DNA from 3 places in the Modicisalibacter sp. 'Wilcox' genome. Region 1 is predicted to be linked to each of the others. Evidence: predicted binding sites of a transcription regulator. Region 1 holds the regulator's gene; each other region holds the start of a gene.

Region 1 (9,940 bases):
ACGCACGCTGTCCTCGTGCACGATACGCGGGGTCAGTGGCAGGCGCCGCTCGAGGGCGAGGCCGTCCGCATCCAGCTGGATCCAGTCGCCGTTGCCGGGGATCAAGGGGGCGTCGATACCCAGTTCGCGGGCCAGCGCCTGGTGTGCCTCCTGATGACGGAGTTCGCCGTGTACCGGCAGCAGTCGGCGGGGCCGGACCCATTCGTAGAGCATGCGCAGTTCCGCCCGGGCGGGATGGCCGGAAGCGTGGAGATCGGGGTGACCGCCTTCTTCCAGCACCCGCACGCCGAGGCGGGCGAGGGCGGCCTGCAGCCGCTCGATCAGCCGTTCGTTGCCGGGAATGGCCTTGGCCGAGAAGATCACCGTGTCATCCGCCTGCAGGGCGAGGTCGGGGTGGCCGCCCCGGGCGAGCCGTGACAGCGCGGCCCGCGATTCACCCTGGCTGCCGGTGGCGATGATCATGACTTCTTCGGCGGGCAGGTAGCCGACATCGCGGATCGGGACCAGCGGCGGAAAGTCGTCCAGATAGCCGAGACCGCGGGCCACGCTGACCATGCGCTGCATCGAGCGGCCCACCAGGGCGACGCGCCGGCCGCAGCGCTGTGCGGCGCGGCCCAGCGCCAGGATGCGTGCCAGGTTGCTGGCGAAGCAGGAGACGATCACCCGCCCTTCGCATTCGGCGACCGTGCGTTCCAGGGCCCGGGCGACCTCGCCCTCGCTGCGCGACGTGCCGGGGACGCAGGCATTGGTGGAGTCGCCGACGACCAGGTCGACGGGGGCGATGGCGCGATAGAGCTCGGGGTCCGCCGGCTCGCCGATCAGCGGCTCGGGGTCGAGCTTCCAGTCGCCGGTGTGCAGCACCCGATGGTGGGGCGTGGTGACCAGCAGGGCGCAGCTCTCGGGAATCGAGTGGGTCAGCGGCAGATAGCGCAGCGTGAAGCCGCCGCATTCCAGCGCCTCGCCCGGCGCGACCACCCGGATCGCGGTGTCGGGCAGGCCGCGTTCGGCGAACTTGGCGCGCAGCAGGCCGGCGGCCAGCGGCGTGGCGTAGATGTCGCAGCCCCAGTGCGGCCACAGCCAGGCGGCGGCGCCGATGTGATCCTCGTGGCCATGGGTGATGAACAGCGCCCGGGGACGGATGCCCTGCTCGGGAAGACGCTCGATATCCGGCACCTGCAGAGGGCCTCCGGGCAGGTCCTGACGGATCATCATGCCGCAGTCGATCGCCAGCCAGTCGTGTCGATAGCCGTAGAGATTGAGGTTCATGCCGATCTCCCCGCTGCCGCCCAGGGGCAGGAAGGACAGCGGTGGCTTGCGGCGAGGGCGGATCTGGACGCGAGAGTGCAACATCATCGACACGGCATTGTCAGGGGAGCCCCACTATACGGGATGGCTCCCGGGGCTCACAACGCGCGTTAGCGCAGGGCCGCGATTTGGTTAGAATAGTTGGCCTTCAGTGCCTTTCCTTGCGACCACAGCGGACCTTTCATGGCTCATTCGTATCGTCTCGTCGTTTCCTGCCCCGACCAGGTCGGGATCGTTTCCCGGGTTTCCGGCTTCATCGCCGCCCAGGGCGGCTCCATCACCGAGGCCAATCAGCACTCGGATCTGGCCACCGGGCGTTTCTTCATGCGCTACGAGATTCGCTTTGCGTCTTCCGTGGATGACGAGATTCTGCGGATCGCCTTCGCACCCATCGCCGAGACCTTTTCCATGGACTGGGCGTTCCACGATACCCAGCGACGCAAGCGCATCGTGCTGATGGTATCCCGCGCCTCGCACTGCCTGGTGGACCTGCTCTATCGCTGGAAGGCCGACGAACTCGACTGCGAGATTCCCTGCGTGATTTCCAACCACGAGGATCTGCGCGATCTCGTCGAGTGGCACGGTATCGACTTTCATCATGTCCCGGTACCGACGACGGACAAGACGCACGCCTTCGAGGAGACTCGCCGGCGGATCGAGGCGGCGCGGGCCGATGCCGTGGTGCTGGCACGCTACATGCAGATCCTGCCACCGGCCTTGTGCGAGCACTATGCCGGTCGGGTCATCAACATTCACCACAGCTTTCTGCCCTCGTTCGCCGGCGCGCGGCCGTATCATCAGGCCTACGAGCGCGGCGTCAAGCTGATCGGCGCCACCTGCCACTATGTCACCCAGGAACTGGATGCCGGCCCCATCATCGAGCAGGACGTGCACCGCATCTCGCACTGCCACACGGCACAGGATCTGGTGCGTTTCGGGCGCGATATCGAAAAGGCCGTGCTGGCCCGCGGGCTGCGCTGGCACCTGGAGGACCGGGTGCTGATCCACGGCAACAAGACCGTCGTGTTCGCCTGAGCCGGGTCAGGTGAAGAGCGTGAGCTGGCGGGCATCCGCCGCCGGTTTCAGCCTCGCCCCGACCCCCAGCAGGCGCACCGGGCGGGCGCCGCGCTGCCAGGCCGCCTCGAGCAGTGCCAGGAACTGATCGGCGTCCACCCGGGCGCCGCCGGCCTCGAGGGTGGTCAGCGTGAAGTCGTCGAAGCGGACCTTGATGAAGCTGCCCTTGAGCGGCGGGTCGCCATGGCGGGCCAGGCGGCTTCGCAGCCGCTCGACCAGCGCCGGCAGGGCCGCCCGGCAGGCCGCGAGGTCGGGCAGGTCCTGATGGAAGGTGGTCTCGGCGCTGACCGACTTGCGTTCGCGCTCGGTCTGCACGGGGCGGTCGTCGATGCCGCGGGCGAGTTCGAAAAGGCGCTGGCCGAACTTGCCGAAGTGCTCGACGAGTGCCTCCCGCGACCAGCGGCGCAGGTCGGCACAGGTGGCGATGTCCAGTGCCGCCAGCCGGGCGGCGGTGGCCGGCCCCACGCCGTGGAGCCGGTCCACCGGCAGCTCGGTGATGAAGGCCTCGACGGCCTCCGGCGGAATGACCGTCAGGCCGTCGGGCTTGTCCCAGTCACTGGCGATCTTGGCGAGAAACTTGCTGGGCGCCACCCCCACCGAGAGCGTGATGCCGGTGCGCCGGTGTGTCTCCTCCTTGAGCCAGCGGGCCATCCAGGTGGCGCTGCCCCGGAAGCGGCGTACCTCGCTGACGTCGAGATAGGCCTCGTCGAGCGAGAGCGGCTCGATCCGTGGCGTCAGCTCGCGGAAGATCGCCTGAATGCGTGCGGACACGTCGCGGTAGCGGGGAAAGTCCGGTGGCAGCAGGGTCAGGTGCGGGCACAGGCGCAGGGCGCGCGCGGTGGGCATCGCCGAATGGATGCCGAAGGCGCGCGCCGGGTAGTTGCAGGTGGCGATGACGCCCCGCTGGGCCGCCGTGCCGCCGATCGCCAGCGGGATGTCGCGCAGCGCCGGGTTGTCGCGCATCTCGATCGCGGCATAGAAGCAGTCGCAGTCGGCATGCAGGATCTTGCGCATGCGCGGGGCTCGCGCCTCAGTTGAGTGCCTGGCCGTTGCCACCACGGATGACGCCGACCCCGATGCCCTCGATCTCCAGCGCGTCCTGGCGCAGGTCGAGCTCGATCGGGGCGAAGTCTTCGTTTTCGGGCAGCAGGGTCACGTGACGGCCCCGGCGCTGGAAGCGCTTGACGGTAACCTCGTCCTCCAGCCGGGCGACCACGATCTGGCCGTCGCGAACCCGGTTGGTGCGATGCACCGCGAGCAGGTCACCCTCGAGGATACCCACGTCGCGCATCGACAGGCCGCGCACGCGCAGCAGGTAGTCGGCACGCGGCGAGAAGAAATCGGGGGACAGCGGACAGTAGCGGTCGATGTGGGCGGCCGCGAGGATCGGGCTGCCGGCGGCGACCTCGCCGATCACGGGCAGGCCCGGCTCGCCGTCCGGGGCGCACTCCGCCTCCTGCGGCGGCAGACGAATGCCTCGTGAGGTGCCCGGGATCATGCGAATCACCCCCTTGCGCTTGAGCGCGCGCAGATGCTCCTCGGCGGCGTTGGGCGAGCGGAAGCCCAGGCCCCGGGCGATCTCGGCGCGGGTCGGCGGATAGCCCAGCTCGTTCATGGTCTTGACGATGAAGTCGTAGACATTCTGCTGGCGCGGGGTAAGAGAGCGGCTCATGCGGCCTCCGCTGGTCGCTGGCGATGTGGGTATGTGGCTAAGTATACAGCATGGCATTGTATCCAGTAATCGCTGCCCGTGGTCATCAGGGCTGATCGGGTGTGTTTGAAACGCGACGGATTGTTGTCTTTCGGTAAGCCGCGTAGAATTTCCATAACGTTTCAAACAGCCGTTTATCAGCAGGCAGGGATATAGCATGGCTCAGACCGACACGGTGACCCGCATTCTCGACACCGCCGAAGTGTTGTTCGCCGAGCGCGGCTTTGCCGAGACGTCGCTGCGCACCATCACCAGCAAGGCCAAGGTCAACCTGGCTGCCGTGAACTATCACTTCGGCTCCAAGAAGGCGCTGATCCAGGCCGTTTTCGCCCGCTATCTGGATCCCTTCACCGAGCGCTTCCACGCGACCCTGGACGCGCTCGAGAGGGAGTACGAGGGCCGGCCGATCCCGCTCGAGGTGCTGCTGGAGAACATGGCCCGGACCGTGCTGGAGGTGCCCGCCGAGCGCAACAGCCTCAAGGTCTTCATGCGCCTTCTGGGGCTGGCCTACACCCAGGCCCAGGGGCACCTGCGTGGCTACATCCAGCAGCATTACGGTAGCGTCTTCACCCGCTTCACCGAGCTGGTGCGCCGGGCCACGCCGGAGCTGCCGGACGCCGAGCGCTTCTGGCGGCTGCACTTCATGCTGGGCACGGTGATCTTCACGCTGTCGGGACTGGACGCGCTGCGCGACATCGCCGAGAAGGACTACGGCGAGCACGTCAGCGTGCGCGACCTGGTTCGCCGCCTGCGCCCGGTGGTGGTGGCCGGCATGAATGCGCCGCTGCCGGAACCGCCCCGGGCGGTGGCGGTATGAGCCCGGTGACGCCGCGTCTGGAGGCGCTGCCGCCCGAGGATGGTGTCTGGCTGGAGGTCGATGTGGCACGCCAGGTGCTGCACGTCTGGCGCGGCCGCGAGTGCCTGGAGACGCACCCGGCGTCCACGGCCGCCGCCGGCGTCGGCCAGGCCGAGGGCAGCGGGGGCACGCCGCTGGGCTGGCACTATATCCGTGCGGTGATCGGTGCCGGCATGCCGTCGGGCAGCGTGTTTCGCGGCCGCCGACCCACCGGCGAGGTCTATTCGCCGGCGCTGGCCGCCGACTACCCCGAACGCGACTGGATCCTGACGCGCATCTTCTGGCTCTGCGGCCTCGAGCGGGGCCTCAACCGGGGTGGCAGCGTCGATTCCCAGCGCCGCTATATTTATCTGCACGGCACGCCGGAAAGCGAGCCGATGGGGCGTCCCGCCTCGCACGGCTGCATCCGGCTGCGGGACGCGACCCTGCTGAGGCTGGGCGAACTGGCGCCGTCCGGCACGCCGGTGTGGCTTCACGCCTGAGTGCCCGGATGCTGTCGTCGACCACGCCATTGCTCTAGAATCGGCCCCCTTCACGGGCAAGGACATCGCTTATGACCCAACCCATCGGTCCGGTGATGCTGGATCTCGAAGGCACCACCCTGACGCGCGAGGAGCGCGAACTGCTGCAACGTCCCGAGGTCGGAGGCGTCATCCTCTTTGCGCGCAATATCGTCGATGCCGCCCAGGTGCGCAGGCTGTGCGACGCGATCCGTCGCCTGCGTGGCGATCTGCTGCTGGCCATCGACCAGGAGGGCGGGCGCGTGCAGCGGTTGTGTGAGGGCGTCACCCGGCTGCCGTCGATGGGCCGGCTGGGACGCTGCTATGTTGACGACCCGGAGCGGGCGCGGCAGTTCTGCCACGATGCGGGGTGGCTGATCGGCCTGGAAATGGCGGCGTGCGGGCTGGACCTGACCTTCGCCCCGGTGCTCGATGTCGATGCGGGCGTGTCCAGCGTGATCGGCGATCGCAGCTTCTCCCGCGATCCCCGGGCGGTGGCGGCCATGGCGGGCGCCTTCGTCGACGGGCTGCACGAGGCCGGCATGGTGGCCGTGGGCAAGCACTTTCCGGGACATGGCGGGGTTGCCGCCGATTCGCATCACGAGCTGCCTGAAGACCCGCGTTCGCTGCAGGCACTGCGCGAGCACGACCTGATCCCCTTCGCGGCCCTGGCCGGGCGTCTCGAGGGCGTCATGCCTGCCCATGTGGTCTATTCGGCCTTCGATGCGCGCCCGGCGGGCTTCTCGCCGAGCTGGCTGGGCATGCTGCGCGAGGATCTGGGCTTCAAGGGCACGATCTTCTCCGACGACCTGTCGATGGCCGGCGCGCACGTGGCCGGCGGCCCCGCCGAACGGGCCCGCGAGGCGCTGGATGCCGGCTGCGACATGGTGCTGGTCTGCAACGACCGCCCGGCCGCCCAGGCGGTGCTCGACGCCTGTGTCGGCCGTACCACCAAGCGGCCGGCCCGGCTGCGCTACAGCCGGGCGCGCCCCGATCTGGCCTCGTTGCCGGCGCTGTCGCGCTGGCGACGCATTCATGCCCGGCTGGAAGGGCTGATCGAGACCGACCCGGCCCCGCGGGAGGACTGACGTGCTGGAGGTGCTGGCGCCGCTCGAGCAGTGGGTGAGCCGCCATGTGTCGCTGCCGGCCGCGCTGGTGACGCCGCTGGTGATTCTCGCCACGGCGCTGCTGGTCGACGGCTTCACACGGCTGGTGATCTGGCGGGCGGCCCGTTGGCTGTCACGCACCCGCAGCCGCTGGGACGATGTCGCCCTGTGGGCGATACGCCGGCCGCTGTGGGTGGGCATCTGGGGCGTGGCGCTGATCGCCCTGGCGGGGCTGATCGGCCAGCGGTTGTCGCTGACCTGGGTGGCCACCCGGGCGCCCACCGCGCTGTGGCTGTTCACGCTGGTCATGCTCGGCTGGTTCGGCATCCGCCTGACCCGCGAGGTGGAACGGCGTCTGGTGTTTCCGCCGCCCCGGCATCCTGCCCGGCCGCTCGACGCCTCCATGGCCTCGGCGATCAGCAAGCTGGTCGGTGCACTGATCCTGACCCTGGTGGTGCTGGCGGCGTTGCAGGCGCTGGGCATGTCGCCCTCCGGCCTGCTGGCCTTCGGCGGCGTCGGCGGGCTGGTGGTGGGCTTTGCCGCACGCAACGTGCTGGCCAACTTCTTCGGCGGGCTGGCGATCCATCTCGACAACCCCTTCAAGGTGGGCGACTGGATCCGTTCGCCGGATCGCGACATCGAGGGCGTCGTCGAGGACATCGGCTGGCGCCTGACGCGCATCCGCGGCTTCGACACCCGCCCGCTGTACGTGCCCAACATGATGTTCGGCGCGATGGTGGTGGTGAATCCCTCGCGCATGCACAACCGTCGCATCAAGGAGCGGATCGGCCTGCGCTATGCCGACCTCGACAGGGTGGCGTCAGTGACCCGGCGTATCCGCGACTACCTCGAGCAGCACGACGACATCGAGGCCGACGATCTGTGCATGGCCTACTTCCAGCATTTCGGCGACTCCACCCTGGAGATCCTGATTCATGCCTACACCCGGACCACCGACTGGGCGACGCATCAGGCCATCCAGCAGGAGGTGCTGCTGCACTGTGCCGACCTGGCCGCCGAGGCGGGGGCGGTCGTGGCGATTCCCGCCCGCGAACTGCACGTCGCCGAACGCCGCACCGACGCGCCGGAGTCGGTCGCCGAGACCACGGCCTCCCGGCCTCACGACGAGCCATCCTCGTCGTCACCTTCCTCGCGCCGGGGCACGCCATCCCCCCGCGATTCCCACGACAGAGACACTGATCAGGATTCCGATGTCTGAACTCGATACCCAACACCACGACTCCCTGCACTCCATGCGCGAGATCATGGACAATGCCGATTGCCTGATCAGTCAGAGCGAGGTCGAGGCGGCGCTGGATCGCATGGCCGAGGCCATGACCGAGCGTCTGGGCGACAAGCTGCCGGTCTTCTACTGCGTGATGAACGGCGGCCTGATTACCACCGGCCACCTGCTGACGCGGTTGGGCTTCCCGCTCGAGGTGGACTATCTGCATGCCACCCGCTATCGCGGGCGCACGCGGGGCGGCGAGCTGTTCTGGCGGGTGTCGCCGGAGATTCCCATGGCCGGCCGGCATGTGGTGATCGTCGACGACATCCTCGATGAAGGCGCCACCCTGGCAGCCATTCTCGAATATTGCCGCGAGGCGCAGGCGGCCAGCGTGTCCACGGCCGTGCTGGTGGACAAGCGCCACGATCGCAAGGCCGTGCCGGGGCTCAAGGCGGATTATTGCGGTCTCGAGGTCGAGGACCGTTACGTGTTCGGCTTCGGCATGGACTACAAGGGCTACTGGCGCAATGCGCCGGGGATCTTCGCGCCCAAGGGGATGTGAGACGACGGCCCGCCCGGCGCAAGGCCGGGCGGGCCGAAAGCCCTAGAGCCCCAGTTCCTGGCTCGCCACCTCGCGCATCTTGTACTTCTGAATCTTGCCGGTCACCGTCATCGGAAAGACGTCGACGAACTTCACGTAGCGCGGGACCTTGTAGTGGGCGATGCGCCCCTGGCAGAACACCCTGAGCCCTTCTTCATCGAGGCTTTCGCCCTCGATCAGCTTGACCCAGGCCATCACTTCCTCGCCGTACTTCTCGTCGGGCACCCCGATGACCTGCACATCGGAAATGGCCGGGTGGGTATAGAGGAAATCCTCGATCTCGCGCGGATAGATGTTCTCGCCACCGCGAATGATCATGTCCTTGATGCGCCCGGTGATCGCGACATAGCCCTCGTCGTCCATCTGTGCCAGGTCACCGGTGTGCATCCAGCCGGCGGCGTCGATCGATTTCGCGGTGGCTTCCGGATTCTCCCAGTAGCCCAGCATCACGCTGTAACCGCGGGTGCAGAGTTCACCGCGCTCGCCCCGGGGGACGAGGCGGCCGGTCGCCGGGTCGACCAGCTTGACCTCCTGATGCGGATGGATGGTGCCCACCGTGGTGACCCGCTTGTCGAGCGGTGCATCGGTCTGGGTCTGCAGGCTGACGGGGCTGGTCTCGGTCATGCCGTAGCAGATACTGACTTCCTTCATGTGCAGCTTGTCGATGACCTGGCGCATGACCTCGATGGGGCAGATGGAGCCCGCCATGATACCCGTACGCAACGAGCTCAGATCGAAGGTGGGGAACTCGGGGTGCTCGAGCTCGGCGATGAACATGGTCGGCACGCCGTACAGGGCCGTGGCACGCTCCTCGGCGACGGCGGTCAGCGTCGCCAGCGGGTCGAAGCCCTCGCTCGGATAGATCATCGCCGCACCGTGGGTCATGCAGCCCAGATTGCCCATCACCATGCCGAAGCAGTGGTAGAGCGGCACCGGGATGACCATGCGGTCGGTATCGGCGAGGCCGATGCGCTCGGCGACGAAGTAGCCGTTGTTGAGAATGTTGTGGTGGGAGAGGGTGGCCCCCTTGGGCGCGCCGGTGGTGCCGGAGGTGTACTGGATGTTGATCGGCTCGTCGAACTGCAGTGTCGCCTGACGTTCGGCCAGCGCCGCCGCGCTGACGGCATCGGCGCGGGAGAGCAGGCCGTCCCAGGTGAGCATGCCGGGCAGGGCCCAGTCTTCGTCGAGGCAGATTACCTGCTTGAGCGCGGGAAGCCGCTCACTGGCCAGGGGCGTGTCGACCTCGCCGAGCGACGGGACCAGCTCGGCAATCATGTCGGCGTAGCGCGAGGTCTTGAAGGCCCCCTGCAGCACCAGAGTCGAGGTGCCCGACTGGCGCAGGGCGTACTCCAGCTCGTGGGTGCGGTAGCTGGGATTGATGTTGACCAGGATCGCGCCGATCTTCGCCGTGGCGAACTGGGTGATGGCCCATTCGCTGCGGTTGGTGGCCCAGATGCCGACCCGGTCGCCCTTTTCCACGCCGATCGCCATGTAGGCGCGGGCGGTACGGTCGACGATGTCCTGAAGCTCGCGCCAGGTATAGCGCTGGCGCTGGTGGC
Region 2 (9,940 bases), on a different contig from region 1:
TGGCGGTGAACGTCGTGATAGCGGCTCAGGATATGGTCGATCAGCTCGTCGTTGCTGGCCGACTGCCAGTCGCGCTCGTCGCTCTCGCCCTTCGCCAGCGTTTCGAGCTCGGCGACCAGAGCCTCGGGGGCCAGGCCCGCCCGCTCGGCGGCCTCGCGCAGGCTGATGCGACCGCCGCAGCAGAAGTCGATGTTGTGGTCGTGGAATATCCGGGTCGCGCCGGGCAGGGTGAGGGCGGTGCGGCCGACGCTCTGTTCGATCAGGTTCATGGCGGTCGTTCCTTGGCTGGGTGTGTGGCAGGGAAGGCATGTACTCTTTATTAGCAATCGGCATGCCAGTTCGCGGAGGCCCATTTTGTGGGGCCTCGAGGCCGGGATGGTGAAATATACCCAGATCGATTAGGGTAGATTGAACCCTTAAAGGTATCAATCACCATGCTCGATGAGACCCTGCTGGCGGACCTGGTTGCCGATCTGCCCAGCGCCGTGCGGCTGCAGCGTCTGGTGCGAACCCTGCGCGAGGGATTTTGCTGCGGCGCCGTCTGTCTGCTGCGCCTGGAGGAGGGCAGACTGGTGCCGGTGGCCGTGGATGGCCTGGTGCGCGAGGCGCTGGGGCGACGCTTCGAGGTGGCCCAGCATCCGCGCCTCGCCACCATCCTGGCCAGCCGGCGCCCCACCCTCTTTCCGTCCGATGCCGGCCTGCCCGACCCCTACGATGGCCTGGTGGAGCAGCAGCCCGGCCAGCCGCTGCATGTCCATGACTGCATGGGGGTCAGCCTGCACGTCGAGGGCGAGCCCTGGGGGGCACTGACGCTGGATGCCCTGGAGGCTGGGACCTTCGATGCCGCCGATCGGATGGCCCTGGAGCGCTATGCGTTGCTGATCGAGGCGGCGGTGCGGGTCAGTCGCCTGGAGCGTGACCTGCGAGCCCTGCGCATGGCCCAGCCGGAGAGTGGCCTGCCGCTGGCGGTACCCGACGCCCGGGACATCCTCGGCCATAGCGCCGTCTTGAAGCGGCTGTTGCGAGAGCTCGATGTGGTGGCCGCTTCGGACCTTGCGGTGCTGTTGCATGGCGAGACCGGTGTCGGCAAGGAGCTCTTCGCCCGACGCCTTCACCGCCGCTCCGCGCGTCACGCCGCGCCGCTGGTCCAGGTCAACTGCGCCGCGCTGCCGGAGTCGCTGGCCGAGAGCGAGCTGTTTGGCCATGTGAAGGGCGCCTTCTCCGGTGCCACGGCCGAGCGCGCCGGGCGCTTCGAAGCGGCCGACGGCGGTACCCTGCTGCTCGACGAGGTGGGCGAACTGTCGTTGCCGGTCCAGGCCAAGCTGTTGCGTGCCCTGCAGGAGGGGGAGGTCCAGCGACTGGGAGAGGACGTTCCGCGGCGTGTCGATGTGCGCATCATCGCCGCCACCAACCGGCACCTGGGCGAGGCGGTGCGCGAGGGCAGCTTCCGTGCCGATCTCTATCACCGGCTGTCGGTCTATCCGGTGGCGATCCCGCCCCTGCGCGAACGAGGCAGCGACGTGCTGATACTGGCCGGCCACTTCCTGGAGATCAATCGTACCCGGCTCGGGGTACGCAGCCTGCGTCTCTCGCCTGAATCGGAGGCGGCGCTGTCGCGCTATGACTGGCCCGGCAATGTACGTGAACTGGAGCACGTGATCAGCCGTGCGGCGATCAAGGCCTTGAGCCAGGGCGCTCGGCGTGACGACATCGTGACGCTGGAGCCGGAGTGGCTCGATCTGCCCTTGATGGAAAACGGGAGAGGCGTTCTCGAAGACCCGGAGCGCACGGAGGAATCCGTTCCGGCCACCCTGCGCGAGCGCGTGGAGCATGCCCAGCGACGGGCCATTCGCGAGGCTCTCGGGGACTGCCAGGGGCGCTGGGCAGCGGCCGCCCGCCGCCTGGAGGTCGATCCCAGCAATCTGCACAAGCTGGCCCGGCGTCTGGGGTTGAAATAGAAGGTTCTTCGACAACCGACCGATGGGATCGTCCGTGCCCCCGATCATGCCGGCATTGTCATTCCTGCCGATGCCCGTTGGCGAGCCGAGCCGACGGGCATCGGCGTTTTACGGCTGCGTCACAGCGTCATGAAGGGGGAGGCCTCCTGATTCTGGAACTGGTAGACCTTGTAGGGTTCCTGCTGCGGCCCCGGCATGCCGGGAGTGCCGCTCGGCATGCCGGCCAGTCCGATGCCGTCGATTTCGGGCTGCTGCTCGAATAGGGCCTTTACCGCCGCCAGCGGCACATGGCCTTCGATGGTGTAGTCGCCCATCTTGACGGTGTGACAGGCGCCCAGGCCATAGGGGACGCCGGCGGCCTTCTTGATTCCGGCGAGTTCTCGGTCGTCGACGATGGTGACGTCGACCCCCATGTCTTCCAGGTGACGGGCGTAGCCATCGCAGCAACCGCATTGCGGGTTCTTGTACAGAGTGGCTTCGTGCGGCAGGGCGGCATTGGCACTGGTGGCGCCCATCAGCAGGCCGGTAGTGATCAGAAGGCGAGACAGAGTGATTTTCATGCGGGATAACCCTCGTTGACGATAAACAAGTCTGTGATGTGGGGTGTAATGTGGGGTTCGAGACGCCGCAGGGCGGCACGGAGCATCAGTTCATCCGACCGCCATGGGGCACGGCACGACAGGAGATCGTGAGCGGAGCCTGGCGCTCGCGACACGGCTGCCGGTGAGCGGATGCCAGTTGGCCTTGTCCGGCCGCCAGAGGCTGTCGGGCGGGGGAACTCAGGCTCTGGGAGGGCGACGCGGGGGCTCGGGGACATGTTCGCTCACGGTGACGGCGGCCATGAGCGGGCGAGCGAACGGGGGCGTGACCGCGGGCTGTAACGAGGCCACGGGAGGCGCACAAGCCGAGCCGCAGTCCGCCTGCATGTCCGGCGTCTGTCCCTGGGCGAGCATCTTGCCCTGAAGCGGGGAACAGTCGTTCCGGCAGGTAAGCGTGGCTGCGTGGCTCGTGGGGAGCGTGACCAGGACCAGCAGCAGGACCAGCGGCAGCGCCAGCAGGCGTGGCCGGGTCTGTCGGTTCGGCAATGTCCAGGTCCGCAATGGCATGGCGGGCTCCCCGAGGCGTCGAGCTCATTGAACCCGAGACGCCCGGACGATGCAATCCTCGCCACCAGGCTCGCGGGCGAGGCGGCCGTCGTGATCCTGTCGGGCGGAAAAGTGGCAAATCCACTAAGACGAATTAACCATTTTGCGTATTTCTTAACATGGGTTATCTACAGGCCGCCGGGCAAGGCATGTAGGGTGGGACTGGACAGGGACGCCGGCCAGGGAAGAACGGGCACAGGACGCTCGCAATGCCAGGGATGCACGAGCAGGACGCTTGTGGTGAGCTTGCAGGGAGGCGCGACGATTGAAGGCCTGCTCCGAGAGGGGCAGGCCTTTTCTTTGCTCATGCATGACGCTCAGTGGACCTTCGCCACGGGCAGTTCCGCCCAGCGGGTCGTCCAGCGGTGGCTGCGGTTCGCGCAGCGCAGCGGCCAGGCGGCGCCGGGGCGGGGCATGCCGAAGGCCACGGTATCGCGTCCCAGGTGCCGGTTGAGGCGGTCCAGCGTGGCCATCAGCGCTTCACTGCGTCGCCGCTCGGAATCGCCCTGCGGCGCATCGAGCAGCGACAGCTGGTGATGGTCGGCATCGATCAGGTCGAGCAGCATCACGCCGCCCTTCAGGAACCGATACCCCCGACGGTGAATGCGCTCGAGCGCAGCCAGCGCCGCCTGCAGGATCAAGCGGCTGTCGTCGGTGGGGTGATCCATCTCGATGACGAGGCTCGGTGCGTACTGAGGCAGATCCACTCGGTGGGGAGGGGTGCGGAGAAACACCTGCACCGCACGGCACAGGCTGCGCTGCTGCCGCAGCTTTTCCGCACCCCGCTGGGCGTGCTGTCGAATCGCCTCGCGCAGCTCCCCGAGTTCATGGATCAGCTGCCCGAAGCTGCGCGAGGTCATGATGCGCTGTCTGGTTGCAGCGGTGTCGTTCATCTCGATTGCCGCAATGCCGCGCAATTCCAGCACGGTACGCGAGAGCGGGGCGCCGAAGCGCCGGCGAATCGCGCGGGAGGCGGCATGGCGCAGCTGCGCGGCGGTGCGGATGCCCGCCAGGAACAGGCGTTCCGCCAGCCGTCGGCCGACACCCCAGATCTCCTTCAGGTCGGTGCGCGAAAGCAGCGCCCGGGTTTCGGGGCCGTCGGCGGTGAGCACGCAGACGCCGTCATGCTCCTCCTTCTTGGCCGCGCGGTTGGCCAGCTTGGCCAGGGTACGCGTGGGCGCGACTCCCACGGACACCGGAATGCCGGTGTACTGGCGCACCCGTCGATGCAGCCTGCGCGCCAGGGCGAGCGTGCCGTCGGCATCGAGACCGTCGAAGCGCACGAACATCTCGTCGATCGAGTAGGGCTCGACCCCCGGGGCAAGCTCCTCGAGCACCGCCTGAACCCGGGCGGACATGTCGCCGTAGAGCTCGTAGTTGGACGAGAGCAATACCGCGCCGTGGCGTGTCGTCAGGTCGCGCAACCGAAAGGCCGGGACGCCCATCCCCACGCCCAGCGCCTTGAGTTCCTCCGAGCGGGCGATGACACAGCCGTCGTTGTTGGAAAGCACGCCCACCGGGGTGCCTTCCAGGCGTGGCTGGAAGACGCGCTCGCAGCTGACGTAGAAGTTGTTGCAGTCGACCAGGCCGAACATGACCGCCTCACACCGGGTACTGGTGAATCACGGCGCGGACCACGCCCCAGATCTGGCAGTCGTGCTCGACAAGGGGGATCGGGGCATAGCGCGGATTGCCGGAGACGAGACAGGGGCGGCCGTGATGCATCTCGTAGCGCTTGACGATGATTTCGCCGTCGACGAGGGCGGCCACCATGTGCCCGGGGCGCGGGTCCAGCGAGCGATCGATGATCAGCAGGTCGTCCTCGTGCATGCCGAAGCCGTCCATGCTGTCGCCGCTCACGCGCATGAAGAAGGTGGCACTGGGGCGCTTGACCAGGTGTGCGTTGAGGTCGAGCCGGTCGCTCGCGTAGTCCTGGGCCGGCGAGGGAAAGCCGCTGAGGCCGGCGCGGATGCGGATCGTGGAGACGGGCAGGGCAAGCGGCATGGCCGGTTGCCGGGGGCGATAGAGAGCGTGTCGCGACATGGCCGAATCCCTGTCGTTTCGAAAGCTGTATTTATATACAGTATTCGGCGGAATTCCTGTCATGGCAACCCTGGCGTGCCGGGTCATCCCCCCGCTGCTCGAGCGACGTATTGTCGGCGGTGACGGACATTTTGCATGGGCCCCACCGGCGGTGGGGCTATTGAGAGTAGTCGTGAGAGTACCCGGTGGATCGCCTGCGCGGCTTCGAGCGGGCCGCGTTCAGGCGGGCCCTGTGCCGGGCCAATAAAGCTGCTGGACTTCCTGAAAGGCGGCCAGCCCCAGAGGGCCCAGCTCGCGGCCGAGGCCGCTGCGCTTGACGCCCCCCCAGGCGCCCTGGGGCGGGGCGAGCTGGTCGGTGTTGATCCACACATTGCCGGCCTCGAGCCGCCGGGCGACCGAGGCGGCGCGGTCGGCGTCACCGCCGACCACGCTGGCGGCGAGGCCGAAATCGCTGTCGTTGGCCAGCGCGATCGCCTCGGCGTCGTCGTCCACCGATCGCGTGCAGAGCACCGGGCCGAAGATCTCCTCGCGCCAGAGTCGGCTGGTGACGGGGACGTCGCGATAGAGCGTCGGCGCGATGAAGTAGCCGTGCCCGGGCAGGTCACGATGGCGTGGATCGCGTACCGCCGTGAGGCCTTCCTCCCGGGCGATGGCCAGATACTGCATGACCCGTGCCCGCTGCCGGTCGTTGACCTGGGGGCCGAGCGTGGTCGCGCTCTCCAGCGGGTCGCCGAGTACCAGGGCGTCGATGCGGCTCGCCAGGGCGTCGTGAAGCGGCTCGGCGAGCGCGCGATGGACCAGCAGGCGCGAGGTGGCCGAGCACATCTGCCCGGCATTGAAGAACAGGCCGTTCATCACCAGCTCGGCGGCCTGGTCGACATCGGCGTCGTCGAGCACCAGGATCGGCGACTTGCCGCCCAGTTCCAGGGACAGGTTGCGGGTGCCCGCGGCGGCGGCGCGCATGACGGCCTCGCCGGCACGGTTGCTGCCGGTGAAGGAGAGCTTGTCGATGCCGGGATGACGGCTCAACGGGATGCCCACCCCCTCGGCATCGCCGTTGACCAGGTTGAGCACGCCGGGCGGCAGGGCGATCGCCGCGGCGATCTCGGCGATCGCCTGCTCGGGCAGCGGCACGACCTCGGAAGGCTTGAAGACCACCGTGCAGCCGGCGGCCAGCGCCGGGGCGAGCTTCCAGGCGCCGGTCACCAGGGGGAAGTTCCAGGGCGTGATCAGCCCCGCCACGCCCACCGGGTTGCGATAGCCGCGAGCCCGGATGCCGTCGGCCTCGATCGGCACGACCTCGCCCTGGCGGGCATCCAGGTCTCGCGCCTGCGTGGCGTAGTAGCGGTAGCAGGCGACGGCATCGTCGACGTCGATGGCGGCTTCGCCGAGGGGCTTGCCGCCGTTGCGGGCGATGGTTTCCACGAGGCCGGCATGGCGGCCGGCCAGCGCATCGGCCATGGCGTCGAGATAGGCGGCGCGCTCGCTGCCGGGCCGCTCCCGCCAGGCGGGCAGGGCACGACGGGCCGCGGCGACCGCGGCCTCGACGTCACGGGCATCGCCGGCGGTGACATGTCCCAGGAGGGTCTCGCGATAGGGGTCGATGATCGCCAGGCGGCGGGTGGCCCGGCTGGTCACCCAGCGGCCATCGATGAACTGATGAAGGGAGTCGGACATTCTGGGGGCCTCAGGCTAGCCGGGCAGCAGGCGCCGGCGGCGTATCGCCGCCGGTCGCGCGCCCGGGAATCGATGTTCGATGAGGCGCATCGCGCCGGTGAGGATCAGCGTCAGGGCGATGTAGATGCCGGCGATCAGCAGCAGCGGTTCGTAGACCAGAAACGTCTCGTCGCGCACCAGATTGGCCGCCTTGAGCAGATCCATCATGGCGATGGTCGAGACCAGCGGTACCGACTTGAGCAGCAGGATCGCCTCGCCGGTCAGCGTCGGCAGGCACAGCTGGAAGGCGCGGGGCAGCCACAGGCGATGGAGAATCTGCCAGCGGCTCAGGCCGAAGGCGCGCCCGGCGGTCAGTTCGCCGTCGGGCACGCTGAGCAGGGCGCCGCGGATCACCTCGCCGGTATAGGCGCCGACGCTGATGGTGAAGGTCAGCGCGCCGTAGAAGAAGGGATCGCGCAGCATCGGCCAGATCAGGCTGTCGCGCACGCCGGGGATTTCCGGCAGCAGGCGGCCGACGCCGTCGTAGAAGAAGAACAGCTGGACCAGCAGCGGCGTGCCGCGGATCACCGTGGTGAAGCCGTGCACCAGCATCGCCAGCGGGCGCGGCCCCTGAATCCGGGCCAGGGCCAGGGCGACGGCCAGCGCCAGGCCCAGCGTGCCGGAGACCGCCACCAGCCACAGGGTGTTGACGAAGCCCGTCCACAGGTACCGCTGGTAGAAGGGGTCGGAAAGCCAGGAAAAGTCCATCGTTGCCCTCCTAGAGGCCCGGCTGGCCGCGGCGCACGTGGCGCTCCGCCCGGGCGAAGAGGGCGTTGGAGCCCAGCGTCATCACCAGATAGAGCGCGCCGGCGGCGGCGTAGAAGAGAAAGTAGTCGCGGGTGCTGGCCGCCGCCTGCTGGGCGGTGAAGAACAGCTCCTCGAAGCCCACCACGCTGATCAGCGCGGTGTCCTTCACGAGGATCAGCCACAGGTTGGACATGCCCGGCAGGGCATTGGGCAGCATGGCGGGCACCACGATGCGGTGAAAGCGCGTCCAGCGGGTGAAACCGTAGGCATCGGCGGCCTCCAGCTGACCGCGGGGGATGGCCAGGATGGCGCCCCGGAACACCTCGGTCATGTAGGCGCCCTGGACGAAGGCCAGCACGCCGACCGCACAGACGAAGCCGCCGATCTCGACATGGGTGTCGTCACCCAGTGCATTCAGCAGGGCATTGAGTGCCTGGGTGCCGGCGTAGTAGAGCAGGATGATCAGCAGCAGTTCGGGCACGGCGCGAACCAGCGTGGAGTAGAGCGTCCCCAGGGCACGCAGTGGCGGCCAGGCGCTGAGTCGGGCGCCGGCGCCCAGCAGCCCCAGGCCGAGGCCGATGGCGTAGGCCAGCAGGGCGATCTCGAGGGTCACCAGGGCGCCGTGCAGGATCGGGGCCGCCCAGTCGAGCAGCCCGGCATTCTGATAGCTAGACATGGTTGCAGCCTTGGTCGATGAAGAGGGGCCCGCCGCCATTCACTGGCGGGCGGGCCGTTCGCCGGGGAGCGCGGCTCCGGCGGCGATCTTCAGTCGCTGCAGATGTCGGTATTGAAATATTTCTGCGAAAGTTCGGCACACTGGCCGCTTTCCAGCACGCTGGCGATGGCGGTGTTGAGCTTCTTGCGCAGGGCGTCGTCCTCCTGGCGCAGGCCGATGCCCACCCCCTCGCCGAAGGCCGGGTCGTGGGGCGCGGTGGCACGGATCTCGTAGCCCTGTGCCTCGTCGCGCTTGACGAATTCGGTCATGGCGATCTTGTCGGCGAGAATGGCATCGACGCGGCCGGCCAGCAGGTCGCGGTTGGCCTGCTCCTGGCGGTCGTAGATCTTCAGCTCGACGCCGGTGTCGGCCAGCTTGCGACGCGCGAAGGTGGCGTTGGTGGTCGAGCCCTGCACGCCGAGGATCTTGCCGTCGAGCCCGTCGGGAATCTGCAGGTCACTGTCCTTGGCGGTGACGTAGGCCGCCGGCGTGTAGTAGTACGGGTCGGTGAAGTCGATGACCCGCTTGCGCTTGTCGGTGATCGACAGCGAATTCATGATCATGTCGATCTTGCCGCTGGCGAGTGCCGGGAAGATGCCGCTCCAGCCGGTCGGCGTGATCGCGCAGTCGGCCTGCATCTGATCGCACAGGGCCTGGCCGAGCTCTACCTCGAAGCCGGTCCAGCTGCCGTCGGCGTCCTTGTAGGTGAACGGCGGGTAGGGCTCCGCCGAGATGCCGATCTTGAGCGGCTCGGCGGCCGGGGCCGTGGTGGCGGACAGGGCCAGGGCGGCGATGCCGGCGGTATGGATCAGGCTTCGGGTCAGGGTCTTGGTCATCATGGTTTCCCCATCATTGTTGTCGCGGGCCCTCGGGCCCGAAGAAAGGCAATGCCGTCGGACATTGCACGAAGTCATGCCGCGCCGGCGACGAACTGCCGGCAGCGCTCGCTGGCGGCGTTCTCGAACACCTCGCGCGATGTGCCGGTCTCCTCGACGAGCCCCTGGTGGAGGAACACCACCTGATGGGAGACGTCGCGCGCGAAGCGCATCTCGTGGGTGACCAGCAGCATGGTGCGGCCCTCGTCGGCGAGCCCGCGGATCACGCCGAGCACCTCGCTGACCAGCTCCGGGTCGAGGGCCGAGGTTGGCTCGTCGAACAGCAGCACGCGCGGCTCCATGGCCAGCGCCCGGGCGATCGCCACGCGCTGCTGCTGGCCGCCGGAGAGGTAGGCGGGGTACTGGTCGCGCTTGTCGGCGAGTCCCACCCGTTCCAGGTAGTGCTCGCCGATCGCCACGGCCTCGCGGCGGCGCAGGCCGCGCACGCGCAGCGGGGCCTCGATGACGTTGCCGAGCACGGTGAGGTGGGGCCAGAGGTTGAACTGCTGGAAGACCATGCTCACCCGGGCGCGCAGGTGCTGCAGCCGGCGCCGGTCGAGGCCGGCGTCGCGCGCGCCGCTGCCGAAGTCCAGGGTCTCGCCGGCGATGGTCAGGCGGCCGCCGTCGGGGCGCTCGAGCAGATTCATGCAGCGCAGCAGGGTGCTCTTGCCGGAACCGCTGGAGCCGATGATCGAGACCACGCTGCCTTCGTTCACGGTCAGCGAGATGTCCCTGAGCACT
Region 3 (9,940 bases), on a different contig from region 1:
AAAATGTCCGAGGGATACGGGAAAGCGAACTCGGTTCGCGAAGGCAGGACGCCGCGGGATACGGTGGAATGCCATGGGATGCACAACGGTCCGTCGCGCCTGGCAGGACGCCATGCGGGGCAGGGAAGGGGCCGAGGGAAGCGGGCAGAGGATGTTGCCCGAAAGGGATTGTTTCGGGATCAGGCGGCCAGCGGCCGCCTTTTTTCGTTGCCTGTCCGCCCCGAGGCGGGCCCGGGGCGGGAACCGATCAGCGCTCGAGAAGCGGCTTCTTGCCGGGCTTGCCGTCCCAGTCGGTCGCGTCGGCCGGCGGATCTTTCTTCTCGGTGATGTTGGGCCACTCCTCGGCGAGTTCGGCGTTGAGCGCGATGAACTCCTGCTGGTCGTCGGGCAGTTCATCCTCGGAGTAGATGGCCTCGGCCGGGCACTCCGGCTCGCACAGTGCACAGTCGATGCATTCGTCGGGGTGGATCACCAGAAAGTTCGGCCCTTCGTAGAAGCAGTCGACCGGACAGACCTCGACGCAGTCGGTGTATTTGCACTTGATGCAGTTTTCGGTGACGACGAATGTCATGGTGTCTCCCTCGGATCATGGCGGGTCGGAGGCGACCGACATGTCCGGTACAGTCGGTCATGGCTGGTTATAAATGACGGGGCTATTATAAGGCCCTATTCTAAGTTGGCTCATTCTAGTCGCGGCCCGCCGGGAGCGGCAAGCGGGGCGATCGAACGATTGCGCATGAGGTCATGCCCGCTCGCCGTGCCGCCTAGAGCCGCTCGCGCCAGCGATAGAGCAGCTCGAGCGCCTGCCGTGGCGAGAGCTCGTCCAGCGCCAGTTCACCGAGCTCGTCGACCAGCGGATGCCGGGCGCTGGCGAACAGGTCGGGCTGCTGCGGCGCCGGCGCCGTGTCGTCGGCCCGGATCGGGCGCTGGCTCTGGTCGATCTCCTGCTGCTCCAGCCCGGTGAGCTTCTCGCGGGCCCGGGCGACCACGGCGGCGGGCACCCCCGCTAGCTGGGCCACCTGCAGGCCGTAGCTCTGGCTGGCCGGGCCTTCCTCGACACGGTGCATGAAGACGATACCGTCGCCGTGTTCAGCGGCGGTCAGGTGCACATTGCTCACGCCGTCGATCTGCTCGGCCAGCGCGGTCATCTCGAAGTAATGGGTGGCGAACAGGGTCAGGGCGCGCACGCCCGCCAGATGTTCGGCGCTCGCCCAGGCCAGTGACAGGCCGTCGAAGGTGCTGGTGCCGCGGCCGATCTCGTCCATCAGAACCAGGCTCTCGGCGGTGGCGTTGTGCAGGATGCTGGCGGTCTCGGTCATCTCGACCATGAAGGTCGAGCGCCCGCCGGCCAGGTCGTCGCTGGAGCCGATGCGCGTGAAGATACGATCCAGCGGGCCGATCTCGGCGCTGTCCGCCGGCACGAAGCTGCCGCTGTGGGCGAGCAGGGCGATCAGCGCCGCCTGGCGCATGTAGGTCGACTTGCCGCCCATGTTGGGGCCGGTAATCACCAGCATGTGGCGCTCGCGGTCGAGGTGCAGGTCGTTGGGCACGAAGGGCGCATCACTGACGTGCTCGACCACCGGATGGCGTCCGCCGCGGATGGTCAGGCCGGGCGTCTCGGCGAGCCGCGGACACGCCAGATCGAGCGCCAGGGCGCGCTCGGCGAACGCCGCCAGCACGTCGAGCGCGGCCAGGGCGCGGCCGCTGGCCTGCAGGGCGTCCAGCTCGGCACCCAGGGTGTCGAGCAGCCCCTCGTAGAGCAGCTTCTCGCGGGCCAGGGCGCGAGACTTGGCGGACAACGCCTTGTCCTCGAACTCCTTGAGCTCGGGGATGATGAAGCGCTCGGCGTTCTTCAGCGTCTGGCGGCGGATGTAATCGGCCGGCGCCTCGCGAGCCTGGGCGCGGGGAATCTCGATGTAGTAGCCGTGAACCCGATTGTAGCCGACCTTGAGGCCGGCCAGCCCGGTGCGTTCGCGCTCGCGGGTCTCCAGCCGGACCAGATAATCGCCGGCGTGCTCGGCCAGGCCGCGATGCTCGTCGAGTTCGGCGTCGAAGCCCTCGGCGATCACGCCTCCGTCGCGGATCACCACCGGCGGGCTCTCGACCAGGGCGCGCGTCAGGGTATCGGCCAGCTCGGGGTAGGGGCGGATGTGGCGCTTGAGCCCGTCCAGGGCGGAGCCCTCCTCGAGCGTGGCGAGGCTCGCCTGCAGCTCGGGCAGGGCGTTGAGCGCATCGCGCAGGCGGGCCAGGTCCCGCGGGCGAGCGCTGCGCAGCGCCACGCGGGCGAGGATGCGCTCGACGTCGCCGATGTGCTTGAGCGTCTCGCGCAGGTCGAGATGGCGCTCGCTGTCGAGCAGGCGCTGCACGGCGCCCTGACGCGCGATGACCTGGTCGCGGTCGCGCAGCGGACGATTGAGCCAGCGCTTGAGCAGCCGCGAGCCCATCGCCGTGGCGGTGGTGTCGAGCACGCTGGCCAGGGTGTTCTCGCTGCCGCCGCCGAGGTTGGTGTCGATCTCCAGGTTGCGGCGACTGGCGGCGTCGATGACCACCGACTCGTCGCGACTCTCCACGCCCAGCGCGGTGACGTGGGGCAGGCGCGAGCGCTGGGTGTCGCGGGCGTAGTCGACCAGCACCCCGGCGGCGGTGATCGCGCATTCCAGGTGAGCGCAGCCGAAGCCGCGCAGGTCGGCGACGCCGAACTGGTCGCACAGCAGGCGAGTCGCCGAGTCGTGATCGAACAGCCAGGCGCTCTGGCGCGTCAGCCCCGGGCGCTCGGCGAGGGCCGGCGGCAGCTCGAGGCCTTCGGCCACCAGCAGCTCGGCGGGGGCCAGGCGGTGGATCTCGGCGAGCAGGTCGGCCTCGCCGTCGACCTCCAGCACGCTGAAACGCCCGCTGGAAAGCTCCAGCCAGGCCAGCCCCCAGCGCTCGCCCTGCGGGTGCAGGGCCAGCAGCAGGTTGTCGCGCCGGGCGTCGAGCAGCGCCTCGTCGTGCAGGGTGCCGGGCGTGACGATGCGCACCACCTGGCGCTCCACCGGGCCCTTGCTGGTCGCCGGGTCGCCCATCTGCTCGCAGATGGCCACCGACTCGCCGGCCTTGACCAGCCGCGCCAGATACCCCTCGGCGCTGTGATAGGGCACGCCGGCCATGGGGATCGGCGCGCCCGCCGACTGACCGCGGGCGGTGAGCGTGATGTCGAGCAGCTGCGCGGCGCGCCTGGCGTCGTCGTAGAACAGCTCGTAGAAATCGCCCATGCGGTAGAAGAGCAGCACGTCGGGGTGCTCGCGCTTGATCTTCAGGTACTGGGCCATCATCGGCGTGTGGGTGGTCGACTTGCTGGCAACCGCGTCTGGCATGGCGTTGGAGGCTTCCCTGTGGCGTGGGCACATCCGTCGAAGACGGCGATCGTGGCCGGCCATTCTAGCGCAGTCGACGAGCGGGTCCACAGGCCGCCAGGGCGGGGCACGGGCGTGGCGGCTTCTGCTAAGCTGACGGCTCATGCACAGGGAGACGTGATACGGTGAATCACGGACGGATGCTGTCGCAACAGACGACCCGGGCGCTCGCCGAGCGCCTGCAGCGGCTCTGCCTGGAGCGGGGCGTGATGATCACCACCGCCGAGTCCTGTACCGGCGGCGGGGTGGCCAGCGCCATCACCGATATCGCCGGCAGCTCGGGGTACTTCGAGACCGGCTATGTCACCTATTCCAACGCCGCCAAGCAGCGACTGCTGGGCGTGCCGGAAGCGACCCTCGCCGAGCGGGGCGCGGTCAGCCGCGAGACCGTCGAGGCGATGGTCGCCGGGGCCTGCCATGAGAGCGGTGCCGACCTGGCGGTGGCGATCAGCGGCGTCGCCGGCCCCGGCGGCGGCAGCACCGACAAGCCGGTCGGCACGGTGTGGTTCGCCTGGGGTGACGCCCGGGCCTGTCGCAGTGAATGCCGCCACTTCGCGGGCGACCGCCGGGCCGTTCGCGAGCAGGCCGTGCACCGGGCGCTGGCCGGGCTGATCGAGGCGCTGACCGCTGCCGAAAGCGGTGCGAAGTGGACGCTGGAGGGATAGGCGGAGGCGGTTTTTTTCGTCATAATACTGGTCAATCATACAGTGTCCGGCAGGCGTCGGTTCGCGGCCCTTCCGCCCGTGTCGCCGGTGCTGCTTTCACGCGTTTTCAGGAGGCCTTTCATGGCACAGGACGACAATCGCACCAAGGCGCTCAACGCGGCGCTGTCCCAGATCGAGCGCCAGTTCGGCAAGGGTGCCGTGATGCGCATGGGCGACGCGCCCCGGGTGGCCATGCCGGCCGTTTCCACCGGCTCGCTGGGGCTGGACATCGCGCTGGGTATCGGCGGGCTGCCCTACGGTCGCGTGGTGGAAATCTACGGGCCGGAGTCCTCGGGCAAGACCACCCTGACCCTGTCGGTGATCGCCGAGGCGCAGAAGCAGGGCAAGACCTGCGCCTTCATCGACGCCGAGCACGCCCTCGACCCGAGCTATGCCGAGAAGCTCGGCGTCAACATCGACGACCTGCTGGTCTCGCAGCCGGACACCGGCGAGCAGGCCCTCGAGATCTGCGACATGCTGGTGCGCTCCGGCGGGGTCGACGTGATCATCGTCGACTCGGTGGCGGCCCTGACGCCGCGGGCCGAGATCGAGGGCGAGATGGGCGACTCCCACGTCGGCCTGCAGGCCCGCCTGATGTCCCAGGCGCTGCGCAAGATCACCGGCAACATCAAGAACGCCAACTGCATGGTGGTGTTCATCAACCAGATCCGCATGAAGATCGGCGTGATGTTCGGCAGCCCCGAGACCACCACCGGCGGCAACGCGCTGAAGTTCTACTCCAGTGTGCGTCTGGACATCCGCCGTACCGGCTCGGTCAAGCAGGGCGACGAGGTGACGGGCAACGAGACCCGCGTCAAGGTGGTCAAGAACAAGGTCTCGCCGCCGTTCCGCCAGGCCGAGTTCCAGATCCTCTACGGCAAGGGCATCTATCATGCCGGCGAGGTGGTCGATCTGGGCGTGCAGTGCAAGCTGATCGACAAGGCGGGCGCCTGGTACAGCTACCAGGGCAGCAAGATCGGCCAGGGCAAGGCCAATGCCGCCCAGTACCTCGAGGACAACCCGGCGGTGATGGAGGAGATCGAGAGCCAGATCCGCGCCCAGCTGCTCAACACGCCGGAACCCAAGGCCAAGGAAGGCGAGGCCGAAGCGGTCGAGGCACCGCTCGAGGATCGTGACGAACTCATCTAGGCGGCCGTCATGACCCCGGATTCGCTTGCCACGCCGCGCGACGACGCCATCCGCCTGCTGGCGCGTCGCGAGTACGCCGCCGCCGAGCTGCGCACCCGCCTGACCGCCAGGGGCCATGAGCCGGCGGCGGTCGAGGCGGCCCTCGCCCGGCTGGCCGAGGAGGGGCTGCAGTCGGACGCGCGCTTCGTCGAGCACTTCGTGCGCAGCCGCATCCAGCGCGGCCAGGGGCCGGTCAAGATCCGCGCCGAACTCGGCCGGCGCGGCGTGGATGGCGAACTGATCGGCGCGGCCCTGGACGAGGCCGGCTGCGACTGGCAGGCGCTGGCCTGCGAGGTGCTGGCCAAGCGCTTCGACGGGCCCGGCGACGGGCCCCGCGAGCGGGCGCGACGCCAGCGCTTCCTGGCCGGGCGCGGCTTCGATGCCGGTCAGGTCCATCACGCCCTGGCTCATGCCTGGCGCGAGACCTGATCCCCCCGGTGGCGGGCAGACCCGGTTTCCGAGGTTGCCTGCCCCTTTCCCGTCTCCTCTCTTTTCCCCACCGACCCGGCGACGGCACCGGTGCTCTCTTGCGCCGCCATTGACGGCCGCGTCTTTAGTCCCCCGCTGAACGCGTTATACTAGAGCGCCTTGCGACGGCTCAGGGCGGCCTGTTCCCGTCATCTTCCGGCTCGCTTCGCGCACGTTCGGTGTCGAGGCGTCGAGTGACTGCCATGGCCGCAGCGCCCTAACGCACATTGCCACGGATTTGCTATGAAAAGCGCAGATATCAGACAGGCCTTTCTGGCCTTCTTCGAGGAGCAGGGCCACACCATCGTGCCGTCGAGCTCGCTGGTGCCGGAGAACGACCCGACCCTGCTGTTCACCAATGCCGGCATGGTGCCGTTCAAGGATGTCTTCCTTGGCCGCGATCCGCGCCCCTACGTCCGCGCGACCTCGGCCCAGCGCTGCGTGCGCGCCGGCGGCAAGCACAACGACCTGGACAACGTCGGCTACACCGCGCGCCACCATACCTTCTTCGAGATGCTGGGCAACTTCAGCTTCGGCGACTACTTCAAGCGCGAGGCGATCCGCTTTGCCTGGACCTTCCTCACCGAGCGTCTGGGCCTGCCGGCCGACAAGCTGTGGGTCACCGTCCATGTCAGCGACGACGAGGCCGAGCGCATCTGGAAGGACGAGATCGGCGTCGATCCCGAGCGCTTCTCGAAGCTCGACGAGGACAACTTCTGGCAGATGGGCGACACCGGCCCCTGCGGCCCGAGCTCGGAGATCTTCTTCGATCACGGTCCCGATGTGTGGGGCGGCCCTCCCGGCAGCCCGGAAGAGGACGGCGATCGCTACATCGAGATCTGGAACCTGGTGTTCATGCAGTACGATCGCGATGCCGCGGGTACCCTGACGCCGCTGCCCAAGCCGTCGATCGACACCGGCATGGGCCTGGAGCGCATCGCCGCGGTGATGCAGGGCGTGCACTCCAACTACCAGATCGACCTGTTCGCCAACCTGCTCAAGGCGGCGGCGGACGTCATCGGCCACCATGACATCACCACGCCCTCGCTGCGGGTGATCGCCGACCATATCCGCTCCTGTGCCTTCCTGATCGTCGATGGCGTGCTGCCCTCCAACGAGGGGCGCGGCTACGTGCTGCGCCGGATCATCCGTCGCGCGGTGCGCCACGGCCACAAGCTGGGTGCCCGCGAGCCGTTCTTCCACCGGCTGGTGGCGGCGCTCGACGCCGAGATGGGCGAGGCCTATCCGGAGCTGAGCAAGGCCCGCGAGCAGATCGAGAAGGTCCTGCTCAAGGAGGAGGAGCAGTTCGCGCGCACCCTCGATCACGGCATGGGCCTGCTCGAGGCGGCGCTGGCGGAGCTCGACGGCGAGGTGCTGGCCGGCGAGACCATCTTCAAGCTCTACGACACCTACGGCTTTCCCTTCGACCTGACCGCCGACATCTGCCGCGAGCGCGGCGTGACCCTCGACGAGGCCGGCTTCGAGCGCGAGCTCGAGGCCCAGCGCGAACGGGCCCGGGCGGCCAGCCAGTTCGGCGCCGACTACGGCGCGGCGATCGAGGTGGAGGGCGAGACCGCCTTCACCGGCTACGACCGGCTCGAGGACGAGGCCCGCATCACCGCCCTGGTCGATGGCGAGGGCAATGCGCTGGCGGCGCTGGAGGCCGGGCAGACGGGCGTGGTGGTGCTCGATCGCACGCCCTTCTACGGCGAGTCGGGCGGGCAGGCCGGCGACACCGGCTATCTCGAGGCCGACGGCGCGCGCTTCCAGGTGACCGACACCCAGAAGCAGGCCGGGCATCACCTGCACCATGGGGTGATGGTCGAGGGCGTGCTCGAGGTCGGCGGTCATGTCGCGCCGCGGGTGGACGCCTCGCTGCGAGCGGCGACCATGCGCAACCACTCGGCCACCCACCTGCTCCACGAGGCACTCAAGCGGGTGCTGGGCGAGCATGTCCAGCAGAAGGGCTCGCTGGTGACCGCCGAGCGGCTGCGCTTCGACTTCAGCCATTTCGAGGCGCTGAGCGCCGAGCAGCTCACCGAGGTGGAGGCCATCGTCAATCGCGAGATCCTCGCCAATGCCGCGACGGGCATTGAGCACATGTCGCTCGACGAGGCCAGGGCGCGCGGTGCCGCGGCGCTGTTCGAGGCCAAGTACGGCGAGGACGTGCGGGTGCTGACCATCGGCAGCGACGGCTTCTCCGTCGAGCTGTGCGGCGGCACCCACGTGGCCCGCAGCGGCGACATCGGCGCCTTCCATATCCTCGCCGAGACCGGCATCGCCGCCGGCGTGCGGCGCATCGAGGCGGTCACCGGGGAGGGCGCGTTGGCCTACTTCCGGGAGCAGGAAGCCCGCCTGGCGCGGATCGGCGAGCGTCTGCGGGCCAAGCCCGAGCAGGTCGAGTCGCGGGTCGACGCCCTGCTCGAGCGCAACCGGGCGATGGAGAAGGAGCTCGAGCGGCTCAAGGCCAAGCTGGCCAGCGCGGCGAGCAACGACGTGCTTGCCGAGGTCCAGGAGGTGGCGGGCGTCAAGGTACTGGCCAGGCAGCTCGAGGGGGTCTCCGGCAAGGAGCTGCGCACCCTCATGGATCAGCTCAAGAACAAGCTGGGCTCCGGCATCCTGGTGCTCGGCGTGGCCGATGCGGACGCCGGCAAGGTCAGCCTGATCGCCGGGGTCACCGATGACCTGACCGGGCGGGTCAAGGCCGGGGCGCTGGTCAATCATGTCGCCGGGCAGGTCGGCGGCAAGGGCGGCGGGCGCGCCGACATGGCCCAGGCCGGGGGCAGTCGCCCCGAGGCCCTGCCGTCGGCCCTGGCCGGTGTGCCCGACTGGGTCGCCCAGCAACTGGGCTGAGCGTTTCGCAATGGCCGCGTGGCAGGATGTCACCGGCCCTTTCTCATGGTCGGGGCCGTAGGCTCCGGCCGGCGAAGGGTTTTCCATTCATGTTCCAACACGGATAGGCAACTCATGGCGCTATACGTACAGAAATTCGGTGGCACCTCGGTGGGCTCGGTCGAGCGCATCAAGGCCGTGGCCGAGAAAGTCAAGCGGTTCCGTGACGAAGGCCATCAGGTGGTGGTCGTCGTCTCGGCGATGAGCGGCGAGACCAACCGGCTGGTCGGGCTGGCCAACGAGATCAACGACGAGCCCACCCCGCGCGAGATGGACATGCTGGTCTCCACCGGCGAGCAGGTCACCATCTCGTTGATGGCCCTGGCCCTGCACAAGCTGGGCGTGCCGGCGACCTCCTACACCGGTTCGCAGGTGGGCATTCTCACCGACAGCGCCCACACCAAGGCGCGCATCCAGCGCATCGAGACCGACGAGATGCGCGAGGACCTTGACGACGGCAAGGTGGTGGTCGTCGCCGGCTTCCAGGGCGTCGACGAGGAGGGCAACATCACCACCCTCGGGCGCGGCGGCTCCGATACCACCGGGGTGGCGCTGGCCGCGGCGCTCCAGGCCGACGAGTGCCAGATCTACACCGATGTCGACGGCGTCTACACCACCGACCCGCGGGTCTGCTCCCGGGCCCGGCGCCTCGAGCGCATCACCGTCGAGGAGATGCTCGAACTGGCCAGTCTCGGCTCCAAGGTCCTGCAGATTCGCGCCGTCGAGTTCGCCGGCAAGTACAATGTGCCGCTGCGCGTGCTGTCCAGTTTCGAGGATGGCCCCGGCACCCTGATCGTCGCTGATTCAGATGAAGAAGAGGATTCCATGGAAGAACCGCTGATCTCCGGTATCGCCTTCACGGCCAATGAAGCCAAGCTGACCCTGCTCAACACGCCGGATATCCCGGGGGTGGCCTCGAAGATTCTCGGCCCGATCGCCGATGCCAATATCGAAGTGGACATGATCGTCCAGAACGTGGCGCCGACCGGCAATTACACCGACTTCACCTTCACCGTCGCCAAGAGTGACTTCAAGCAGACCCAGCGGATTCTCCAGAATGAGGTGATCCCGGCGCTGGGCGAGGGGGAACTGCGCGCCGACGACAACATCGCCAAGGTCTCGCTGGTCGGGGTCGGCATGCGCTCCCATGCCGGTGTCGCCTCCAAGATGTTCCGCGTGCTGGCCGAAGAGAACGTCAACATCCGCATGGTGTCCACCTCGGAAATCAAGATCTCGGTGGTGATCGACGAGAAGCACATGGAGCTGGCGGTTCGTGCCCTGCATGACGCCTTCGGA

Evidence for each region. Region 1 encodes LexA, which represses DNA repair genes until DNA is damaged. Its sites were predicted from a motif close to TACTGTNTANNTANACAGTA; they were not measured.
Region 2: umuD (translesion error-prone DNA polymerase V autoproteolytic subunit) is a predicted target of LexA. The motif match lies at 5,170-5,189, and genes of this name have one in related genera.
Region 3: recA (recombinase RecA) is a predicted target of LexA. The motif match lies at 4,083-4,102, and genes of this name have one in related genera.

Annotation. Positions count from the first base shown of each region.
Region 1 covers NZ_WNXF01000008.1:61,891-71,830, forward strand. Annotated here, with positions in the region: gene G7A98_RS09185 (ribonuclease J) at 1-1,266, opposite strand, end outside; gene purU (formyltetrahydrofolate deformylase) at 1,489-2,340, shown strand; gene dinB (DNA polymerase IV) at 2,347-3,393, opposite strand; gene lexA (transcriptional repressor LexA) at 3,410-4,051, opposite strand; gene G7A98_RS09205 (TetR/AcrR family transcriptional regulator) at 4,248-4,907, shown strand; gene G7A98_RS09210 (L,D-transpeptidase) at 4,904-5,428, shown strand; gene nagZ (beta-N-acetylhexosaminidase) at 5,500-6,534, shown strand; gene G7A98_RS09220 (mechanosensitive ion channel family protein) at 6,536-7,771, shown strand; gene G7A98_RS09225 (hypoxanthine-guanine phosphoribosyltransferase) at 7,764-8,342, shown strand; gene G7A98_RS09230 (AMP-binding protein) at 8,385-9,940, opposite strand, start outside.
Region 2 covers NZ_WNXF01000024.1:138-10,077, reverse strand. Annotated here, with positions in the region: gene ytfE (iron-sulfur cluster repair protein YtfE) at 1-269, opposite strand, end outside; gene norR (nitric oxide reductase transcriptional regulator NorR) at 435-1,958, shown strand; gene G7A98_RS16030 (DUF411 domain-containing protein) at 2,078-2,518, opposite strand; gene G7A98_RS16025 (Y-family DNA polymerase) at 3,421-4,698, opposite strand; gene umuD (translesion error-prone DNA polymerase V autoproteolytic subunit) at 4,706-5,146, opposite strand; gene G7A98_RS16015 (aldehyde dehydrogenase family protein) at 5,366-6,823, opposite strand; gene G7A98_RS16010 (ABC transporter permease subunit) at 6,839-7,570, opposite strand; gene G7A98_RS16005 (ABC transporter permease subunit) at 7,581-8,285, opposite strand; gene G7A98_RS16000 (transporter substrate-binding domain-containing protein) at 8,375-9,163, opposite strand; gene G7A98_RS15995 (amino acid ABC transporter ATP-binding protein) at 9,235-9,940, opposite strand, start outside.
Region 3 covers NZ_WNXF01000011.1:25,659-35,598, forward strand. Annotated here, with positions in the region: gene fdxA (ferredoxin FdxA) at 248-571, opposite strand; gene mutS (DNA mismatch repair protein MutS) at 765-3,353, opposite strand; gene G7A98_RS11095 (CinA family protein) at 3,533-4,057, shown strand; gene recA (recombinase RecA) at 4,178-5,245, shown strand; gene G7A98_RS11105 (regulatory protein RecX) at 5,255-5,713, shown strand; gene alaS (alanine--tRNA ligase) at 5,996-8,605, shown strand; gene G7A98_RS11115 (aspartate kinase) at 8,720-9,940, shown strand, end outside.